Linked DNA regions of Hyalangium gracile. The protein of the gene in region 1 binds, or shares a complex with, the protein of each later gene. Links are inferred from orthologs where the notes say so. Each region holds a gene or a part of one and is shown on either strand. Other genes may lie near its edges.

Region 1 (5,504 bases):
CGCCGCATCTCCGGCAACTGCGCCAAGCACCAGCGCGAGGTGGCGGTGGCCATCAAGCGCGCCCGCGGCCTGGCGCTCCTCCCCTACAACGCCATGGTGGGCTAGTCGCCCGTCCGGTACTTCTGGAGACAGCACATGAAGGTCATTCTTCGTGAAGACATCGACGGCCTCGGCAAGTCCGGGGAGCTCGTCACCGTCAAGGACGGCTTCGGGCGCAACTACCTGCTGCCCCGCAAGAAGGCGGTGCTCGCCAACGAGCAGAACATCCGCCAGCTGGAGCACGAGAAGGGCGTCATCTCCGCGCGCAACGCCAAGCTGAAGGGCGCCGCCGAGGAGCTGGCCAAGAAGATCGGCTCCGTCAAGGTGAGCATCAAGCGCAAGGTGGGCGAGCAGGACAAGCTGTTCGGCTCCGTCACCGCGCTGGACATCGCCGAGGCGCTGGCCGCCCAGGGCCAGCAGGTGGACCGCCGCGGCATCCACCTGCCCGAGCCCATCAAGACGGTGGGCAACCACGAGGTGGAGCTGCGGCTGCACCGCGACGTGGTGGCGAAGATCAAGGTGGACGTCATCCCCGAGTAACGGGGGCTCCTACCTCAGCAGCCTAGAGGGCCGCCGGGCATACCCGGTGGCCCTCTTTTTTTGCCGGCGGGACGACCTGTAGAGTGGGGCTGCATCATGTCGAACGTGCTCGATGGTAGTGAAGGGCGGAAGGTCCTCGAGGACCTGGCCGCGGAGCGTGCGGTGCTCGGCGCCGTGCTGGCGGACAACACCCTCATCGCCAACGTGGGCGAGGTGGTCCACCCCGACGACTTCTCCAGCCCGCAGCACGGCGCGATCTTCGCCGCGATGCTCAAGCTGGACGCCACCCAGCGGCAGGTGGACCACCTGACGCTCGCGGAGGAGCTGAAGGTGCTGGGGAACCTGGCCGCGGTGGGCGGGCCGGCGTACCTGATGACGCTGGACCAGGGCGTCCCCTTCACCCACAACGCGGTGCAGTACGCGCAGATCGTCCGGGATCAGGCGCTCCGGCGGCGGCTGGCGAAGGTCGGCCGCGAGATCATGGAGATGGCCAGCCAGGAGTCGGGCGACGTCGAGGTGGTGCTCGACGAGTCCGAGCGCAAGCTCTTCAACCTGGCCGAGAAGCGGCGCGAGGGCGATCTCCGCCCTGTCAGCGAGCTGATGGAGCAGACGCTCGAGCTGCTCGACAAGATGAAGGCCTCGTCCTCGGGCGTGACGGGCCTGTCCACCGGCTACATCGATCTGGACAACCAGCTCACGGGCCTGCACGCCGGCGAGCTCATCATCCTCGCGGCGCGCCCCGGCATCGGCAAGACGTCGCTGGCGATGAACATCGCGATGCACGCGGCGCTGGAGGAGGACCCCAAGGCGGTGGCCATCTTCAGCCTGGAAATGCCCGCCGACCAGCTGCTGATGCGTCTGCTGGCCTCCAGCGCGCGCGTGGACATGAAGAAGCTGCGCGGCGGCCGGCTCACCCAGAACGACGAGGAGAAGTTCCAGGAGATGGCGGGCAAGCTCTACAACGCCCCCATCTACATCGACGACACGGGCGGCCTGTCACCGTTCGACCTGCGCGCCAAGGCGCGGCGGCTCAAGCAGAAGGATCCGCGGCTGTCGCTGATCGTGATCGACTACCTCCAGCTGATGCACCAGAAGGGCAAGGTGGAGAGCCGCCAGCTGGAAGTCAGCGAGATCTCCCGCTCGCTCAAGCAGCTGGCCAAGGAGCTGGAGGTGCCCATCATCGCCCTGAGCCAGCTCAACCGTAAGGTGGAGGAGCGCAAGGGCGGCAAGCCGATGCTCAGCGACTTGCGCGAGTCCGGCTCCATCGAGCAGGACGCGGACGTGGTGATGTTCATCCACCGCGAGGAGGAGGAAGGGGGCGATGGCGAGGAGGCCGCCAAGTCCCGCAGCGCCATCCCCGTGGAGCTCGTCATCGCCAAGCAGCGTAACGGCCCGGTGGGCTCGATCGAGCTGGTGTTCCTCGCGGAGTTCACCCGCTTCGAGAGCCGCGCCCGGGGCGACTTCCAGTAAGGGCGCCCGAGCCCGGCACGCCCCGCCGAGCAAGGGCCCCGGGTGAGCTGGGGCCCCTCTCGGAAGGCTGCGCGCCTCTAGAAGATCCTCAGGCTGTAGCTCGGCGGGCCCGGGCTGTACACGTTCAAGGACCCCGTAGACTTGTTCTCGATGCGCACGAAGAAGGCGGACTGGGCCGGGACGCTGCGGACGATCTTGGAGCCCAGGCAGTTCACGTCGTAAGGCCAACCCCAGGCGCACTTGTTGTCGTTCGTGGCCAGGAGGCTCCCCACGCCACCAGTGCTGGCGTTGTAGGCGTAGAGCTTCATGACCGTGTCCGACCCTCCGATGTCGTAGGTCTCGAACGTCACCTGCGCGGCGGAAGCAACGTAGACGACCACCCAGTCCACGTCTCCCACCTCATGGAAGGTGTGGCCGGTCTGCGGTGTGCCCAGGTAGGCCGCGGCGGTCTGCGCGGTGTTGTCGGCCTCGTACGCATCCGGTGGCGGCCTGGCACAGTAGTCGGTGTAGGCGCCCCCGGGATCCTTGCAGTAGCCCCCCGAGCAGTAGCAGCCCGAGCGACAGTTCGCGCCGCTCGTGCACGTGCGCTGCGGGGGGGCGCCGCAGATCTCGGGCTCGCCGCCCTGGCACGTGCCGCTGATGCAGGAGCAATTCGCGTAGATGTTGCAGTCCAGGTCACCCGTGCAGGACCGGACGAGCGCCTGTTGGACCTCGCCGACCCGCGCGAGACTCTCCTGCCCAGCTTCCTGGACGTCCGGTTCCTGGATGCCTCCGCAGCCCAAGAGAGGAAGGGTGAACAGCACGGGAACGACCCACGACATCCTGACCATCAGCCATCTCCTGAGAGGAAACGCGAAGTGCGCAAAATGGAGGAGACGCGCCGCGAGCCAGCTATGCAGGCCGCTTCCTCTTTCCCGTCCAGGCGGAACTTTCCTGGGATGAAGCCGCTCAGGGGGCAGGCGGCCGCTCGGCGCTCGGCGTCAGCCCGCGCAGCGGTGTGTCCTGGCCAATGGCGATGAAGGGCGCCCAGAAGTAGGGATGCGGGTGCTTCCGGCGCAGCGTCCGCATGGCCTCGCGCAGCGCCGTGATGCGCCCCTGCCCCGCCAACAGGTTGCGGTAGTAGCCCTCCATGAACTCCCGCGTCGTCTCGTCATTGACGCTCCACAGGCTCGCCACCACCGCCTCAGCCCCCGCCATCACGAATGCGCGGCGCAGGCCGTAGACGCCCTGGCCCCGCTTGATGTCACCCAGGCCCGTGTCGCAGGCCGACAGCACCACGAGCTGGGTGCCCCACAGATCGAGCCCCGCCAGCTCCAGCGCCGTCACCAGGGAGTCCTCCCTGCCAGCTCCGCCAGGCTGTGTGGCCGAAGCCCGCGCTCCCGCCAGCACCAGGTACGAGCGCAGCAGGGGATCCGGAAGGCGCGGCGATCTGTCCGCCTCGCTGAGCGCGCAGCAGGCCCCCACGGCGCGAGTGCCGGCCGTGACGGGGGCATCCTCCCGGAAGAAGCCGTGGGTGGCGACATGGAGGATTCCTGGCGTGCGCAGCGTCAGCAGCGCCTCCTTCGTCGCTTCCCGGCCCAGCAGCAGCTGCGCCCGCGGGAACATGCGCTGGATGGCCTCCGCCTCCTTGCGAGTCCCAGGTAGCGGCAGGAATGGCTGGTCCCCGCCCGCCGCGCGCATGTCGGAGAAGAAGCGCTCCAGCGCCCCCGAGCGCTCGCCGGTGACAGCCTTCGCGAGCCCCGAGCCGACCGCGGGAGGAGCATCGAAGTCGGGGTCCGCCACGACGACGACCGAGTCGCCGGAAGCGGCCTCCTCGGAACGAGGCAGCAGGTCTCTTCCCGAGGTGAGATAGGAGAGCTCGAAGCCATCCTCGACCAGGCGGCGGCCATCGTGCAGCACACCGAAGGGCACGAGTGAGAGCTGCCCGTCCGTCGAGAGAAACAAGCGCCTCATCTTCTCGAGCCGCGGCACCAGGGGACGGAAGGCCAGCGAGTAGAGCGCCTTGGAGGCGGACGCGTAGTCGCTCACGCGACGCGCCAGCACGCGATGCAGCCGCGAGGCGACGCTGTCCAGGGCCTCGGCTGGACCGAGATCGACGGCATGCGTGCGGCCACCCGCGAAGAGCAGGAGCGCGAGGTAGCGCGGCCTGCTCGCGCTCGACGGGGCCGGGGCCACAGTGCCGGAAACGATCGGGCGGTCATCGTAGGCCACGAACTCGATGAGCGCGCCGTCCTGGGGGAGCGTCGCCGCGACGCGATCCACGAGCTCGGCGGGAGCTGGCCGCGCGGCATGCGCACGCAGTGGCGCCGAGCGCCGGGCGAGGTCGGCCTCGAGGGCATCACTCCGGCCAACGAGCTCCTTGAGCTGCTGTTGGTACTCGGCGAGCGAACGCGAGCCCGGCCCCGCGAGCGACTCCTCCGCGATGCGCGTGCGCAAGGCACGCAACAGCTCGAAGGCCTCGCGCCCCTCCGGCGCCAGGCTCCGCGAGACGATCTGGGAGGTGCCGGCGAGCTCTTCCACGGAGCGGCCCTTGCGAAGGAGGGCGGCGGTCAGCGCGAGACGCCGAACCCGTGCATCGTCCGGGTGAGCCCGGGCGAGCGCATAGAGCTGCTCCTCACTCCTGCGGAGCAGTTGCAGGAAGCTCTCCAGGCCTCGCCCGGAGAAGCCGAAGACCTCCTGGCGCAGGTGCGCCTCCGAGACGGCGAGGGCTCTCTCGAAGAGCGGCAGCGCGTCGGCAAGGCGCCGCTGCGCGACGCGCAGAAGGGCCATGCCCTGGAGCGACTCGGCGACATCCGGATGCGCCCCACCCAGGATCGCCTCCCGAATCTCCAGCGCCCTCTGATGCAGCGGCTCGGCCCGGGCGTACTGCCCCTGGTGGAAATAGAGCATCGCGAGATCGTGGAGCGAGCGGGCCACATTGGGGTGATTCCCGCCGAGCTCCTGCTCGCGGATGGCCAGCGCCCGCAGATGCAGCGGCTCGGCTCGGGCGAGGAGCCCCTGCGCCACGTAGACGTTGGCGAGGCTGTCGAGCGCCGCGGCGACCTCCGGATGGTCCTTCCCGAGCGCCTGCTCCCGAACCGCCACGGTCCGCTCATACAAGGACTCCGCCTGCGCGTACCTGCCCTGCTCCGCGTAGAGGCTGGCCAGGCCAGACAGCGAATAGGCGACCTTGGGATCGAGCTCTCCGAGCGTCGCCTGACAGATCTCGATGGCCCGCAGCGAGAACGGGACTCCGCGCTCGTACTGCCCTTGCATGGTGGCGAGCTGGGAGAGCACGTTGAGCACATCCACCAGCTCGGAGTGGTTCTTGCCCAGGAGCTCTTCCTGAATCGCGAGCGTGCGCTGGAGCAGCGGCTCCGCCTGTGCGTAATGCCCCTGATTGATGGCGAGGTTGGAGAGGTTGTAGAGCGCGTCGGCGATGGCGGGGTGCTTCTCACCGAACGCCGCGGTCCAGA
Region 2 (2,941 bases), on another replicon or contig:
ATCTCGTTGGACTGCGCCTGCTTCTGCGCGTCGACGATCTCGATGTCGTTGTCGCCGAACATGCTCATCACGTCGTCGATCTGATCGGACGACACGATGTCCGCGGGCAGCGCGTCATTCACCTCGTCATAGGTGAGGAAGCCCTTCTCGCGCCCCGCGGCCAGCAGGTCCTTCACTTCCTTGCGCTCGGCGATGGCCTCCTCTTCGACCTCGTCCTCCACCGCGTCGGGATCGACGTGGACGGCGGCGGCGGCCTCTTCCGCGGCCTCCTCGGGATCGATGTCGTCGGCGGAAGCCTCGGTGGTGCTCTTGCGCTTCTTGAGCTTCTCCGTGGCGGTGGCGACGGCCTCCGCGCGCTCCTCGGCAATGGCGGCCGCAGCCTTCGCTGCACCCTTCGCCGCCGCGGCACTGTCCGCCCCCGTCTTCTTCTTGCGGATCATCGGATCCACCTTCTTCTTGGGCTTCACGGACCCCTTCGAGGGCTTCTGCGTCGGCATTCGGGTACTTCTCCTTAGAAAACAGGTGCTTGGCCTGGAGCGAGCCGGCCGATCTACCGCAAAGTGCTAGAAAGTTACAAACGCGAACTCAAACCGGTTGCAGAGGGGCCTTTGTTCCCGGCACCGAGGGGCGGAGTTCTTCCTTGATGCGCTTCTGCAGGGACACCAGCGCGGTGCGTTCCACCAGCAGCCTCTTCGTCTCCTCCGTGAGATCGGACGCACCCAGCGTCTGCTTCGTGGCCTTCTCAATATAACGGAGCTGCTCCTCGACTCGCCGCAGCGTCAGCTTCCGACACACCGTGAGGAAGGCCTGTTCCAGCGCGGCGCCGCCCTCGGGGAGCTGGCGCAGGGCCACCTCGATGGCGCGCTTCACCGGCTCGGCGGCCTCGAAGAGCGCATCCTCCGTCCCGCTGCCCGAGGTCGCCTGCGCCAGGAGCACGCGCAGTCCGGTGTGGGATAGTTCATCACACGCCCGGTACGGGTCTCTCGCCAGGAGGCGTGGCTCGCGCAGGGCGGCGGCGACGTAGAAGGCCTCCATGGCGTCCGGAGGGCGCGTCGGAGCGGGCTGGGCGGGCGCGGCGGGCCGCTGCTGGGCGCTGGCGGCTCCCTGGGGGGCCGGAGGCGCCGCGGGCTTGGGAACAGGCTTCGCGGGGCGCAGGGCGGCTTCCAGGTCTCCCACGGGCAGGCCGAAGTGGCCGCCCACGGCGTTGAGGAAGGCCGAGCGGACCAGGCCCATGGGGAGCAGGGCTGTCATCGGCTTCAGCCGCTCGAGCGCCGCCATCTTTTCCTCGAAGCTCGCCTGGGCCCCATGGGGCAGGACGGTGGCGAAGATGTGGGAAGTCAGTGGCTGGGCGCCCTGGAGGAGCCGCTCCACTCCGTCTGCCCCTTCTCGACGCGCGAAGGTATCGGGATCATCCCCCTGCGGCAGCAGGGCCACTCGGGCGGCTGCTCCGGCAGCGAGCAGGGGACCGGCAAGCCGCTCGACGGCATTGAGGCCGGCCTGATCCCCGTCCAGCAGGAGGACGAGCTGCTGGGCCTCGGTGCGGCGCAGCAGCTGGAGGTGGCCGGGGGTGATGGCGGTGGAGCACAGGGCCACCGCGTTGCGCACCCCCACCTGGTGCAGGCCGATGCAGTCGAAGTAGCCCTCCACGAGGATGGCCGTCTTGCGCCGGCGGATCTCGTCGCGGGCCTGATCCATGCCGTAGAGCGTGTCGCTCTTGTTGTAGAGCCGGGACTCCTTGGAGTTGAGGTACTTGGGGCCCTCTTCCACGCCCAGCAGGCGACCGCCGAAGGCGATGGGGCGGCCCTCGGGGGCGCGGATGGGGACCATCACCCGGCTGCGGAAGAAGTCGTAGTAGCCGTCGGAGTTGTGGCGGCGCTGCACGAGGCCGGCGTTCACGCCCCACTCCGTCATGCCGTTCTTGGTGAGCTTGTCGGCCAGCAGGCTCCAGGCGTTGGGCGCCCAGCCGAGCCCGAAGGCGTGGGCCGTCTCCTCGGAGACGCCGCGGTTGGCCAGGTACTGGCGGGCGGTGCGGCCCTCGTCCTGCCAGAGCATGGCGCGGAAGTGCTCGGCGGCCAGATCCGTCACCTCCTTGAGCTGCTGGCGCTCCCTGGCGGTGGGGTCCTGGGCGGCCTCGATGTCCACCCCCACCTCGCGGGCCAGATCCTTCACCGCGTCCACGAACGTCTTGCCCAGGTAGCGCTGGACGAAGGAGACGGCGTCCCCGCTCGCGCGGCAGCCGTGGCAGAAGTAGAAGCGCTTCTCCGGCACGACATAGAAGGAGGGCGTCTTCTCCTGGTGGAATGGACAGCGGCCCTTGAACTCGCGCCCGGCCTTCTTGAGCTCCACGTGGCGCGAGATCAGGCTGACCAGATCCACCCGATCCAGGATTTCTTCGATCTTGTGCTCAGGGATCACGTGGCCCGACCCTCGGCTGGGAGAGTGCCGGAGAGCTTGCCCCACGGCTCCGACGTCCAGGGTTGAGACGTCCAGGGTGGCTTCCCCGGCCCCATGACTCCCCTGAATCTAGTCCTCTGGCGGCTGTAGGGAAGCGGGGGAGGCAGCCTCGCTGGCGTGGCGTCTGGCTGTGCGGCTCCAGCGAGGTAGGCACGGGTGGGGCTCCTCCTACCGGATCAGCGCCGCCCGGAGGGGCGGACGCGACTGGCGGGCTGGGAGTAGCCCTTAACGTTGGATCGACGGCAGGGCAAGCTCCCGACCCGAAGCGCGGGTCGGAAGCCTGGCTTCCCGAAGGATCAGGACAGCTTGGCCAGCTGCGCTTTGACTTCCTCGGAGATGGCGCGGCCCTCGGCGCGGCCCTGCACCTTGGGCTGCACGGCCTTCATGACGGCGCCCATGTCCTTGGGGCCCTTGGCGCCCACGGCGGCGATGGCGGCCTGGACTTCGGCGCGCAGCTCGTCGGCGGAGAGCTGCTGGGGCAGGTACT

What was found.
Region 2: the proteins of dnaB (region 1) and dnaG are in contact, whole or in part, in a crystal structure (PDB 2R6A), measured with the Geobacillus stearothermophilus proteins. The link is inferred for Hyalangium gracile from one-to-one orthologs. Residues at the interface, in WP_033016901.1 of Geobacillus stearothermophilus: Ser13, Glu15, Ala16, Gln18, Glu91, Leu92, Asp94, Ala95, Val96, Pro97, Thr98, Ala99, Ala100, Asn101, Tyr104, Tyr105, Ile108; in WP_049624496.1 of Geobacillus stearothermophilus: Lys456, Leu457, Leu458, Pro459, Ala460, Asn463, Ala464, Leu467, Leu535, Leu536, Ile537, Ala538, Gln544, Glu545, Asp548, Tyr549, His552.

The regions. Positions count from the first base shown.
Region 1 is NZ_JAHXBG010000038.1:63,800-69,303, reverse strand. What follows is about bases 1-2,862. They hold dnaB (replicative DNA helicase), read left to right. Parts: upstream 1-675; coding sequence 676-2,049; downstream 2,050-2,862. Other genes in these bases: KY572_RS43435 (hypothetical protein), read right to left, coding at 2,127-2,862; rplI (50S ribosomal protein L9), read left to right, coding at 136-579; rpsR (30S ribosomal protein S18), read left to right, coding at 1-105. Also shown: more of KY572_RS43435, read right to left, coding at 2,863-2,879; KY572_RS43430 (CHAT domain-containing tetratricopeptide repeat protein), read right to left, coding at 2,998-5,504. UniProt on the Escherichia coli protein: The main replicative DNA helicase, it participates in initiation and elongation during chromosome replication. Travels ahead of the DNA replisome, separating dsDNA into templates for DNA synthesis.
Region 2 is NZ_JAHXBG010000007.1:403,947-406,887, forward strand. It holds dnaG (DNA primase), read right to left. Parts: upstream 2,416-2,941; coding sequence 586-2,415; downstream 1-585. Other genes in the region: rpoD (RNA polymerase sigma factor RpoD), read right to left, coding at 1-497; KY572_RS16970 (GatB/YqeY domain-containing protein), read right to left, coding at 2,751-2,941. UniProt on the Escherichia coli protein: RNA polymerase that catalyzes the synthesis of short RNA molecules used as primers for DNA polymerase during DNA replication.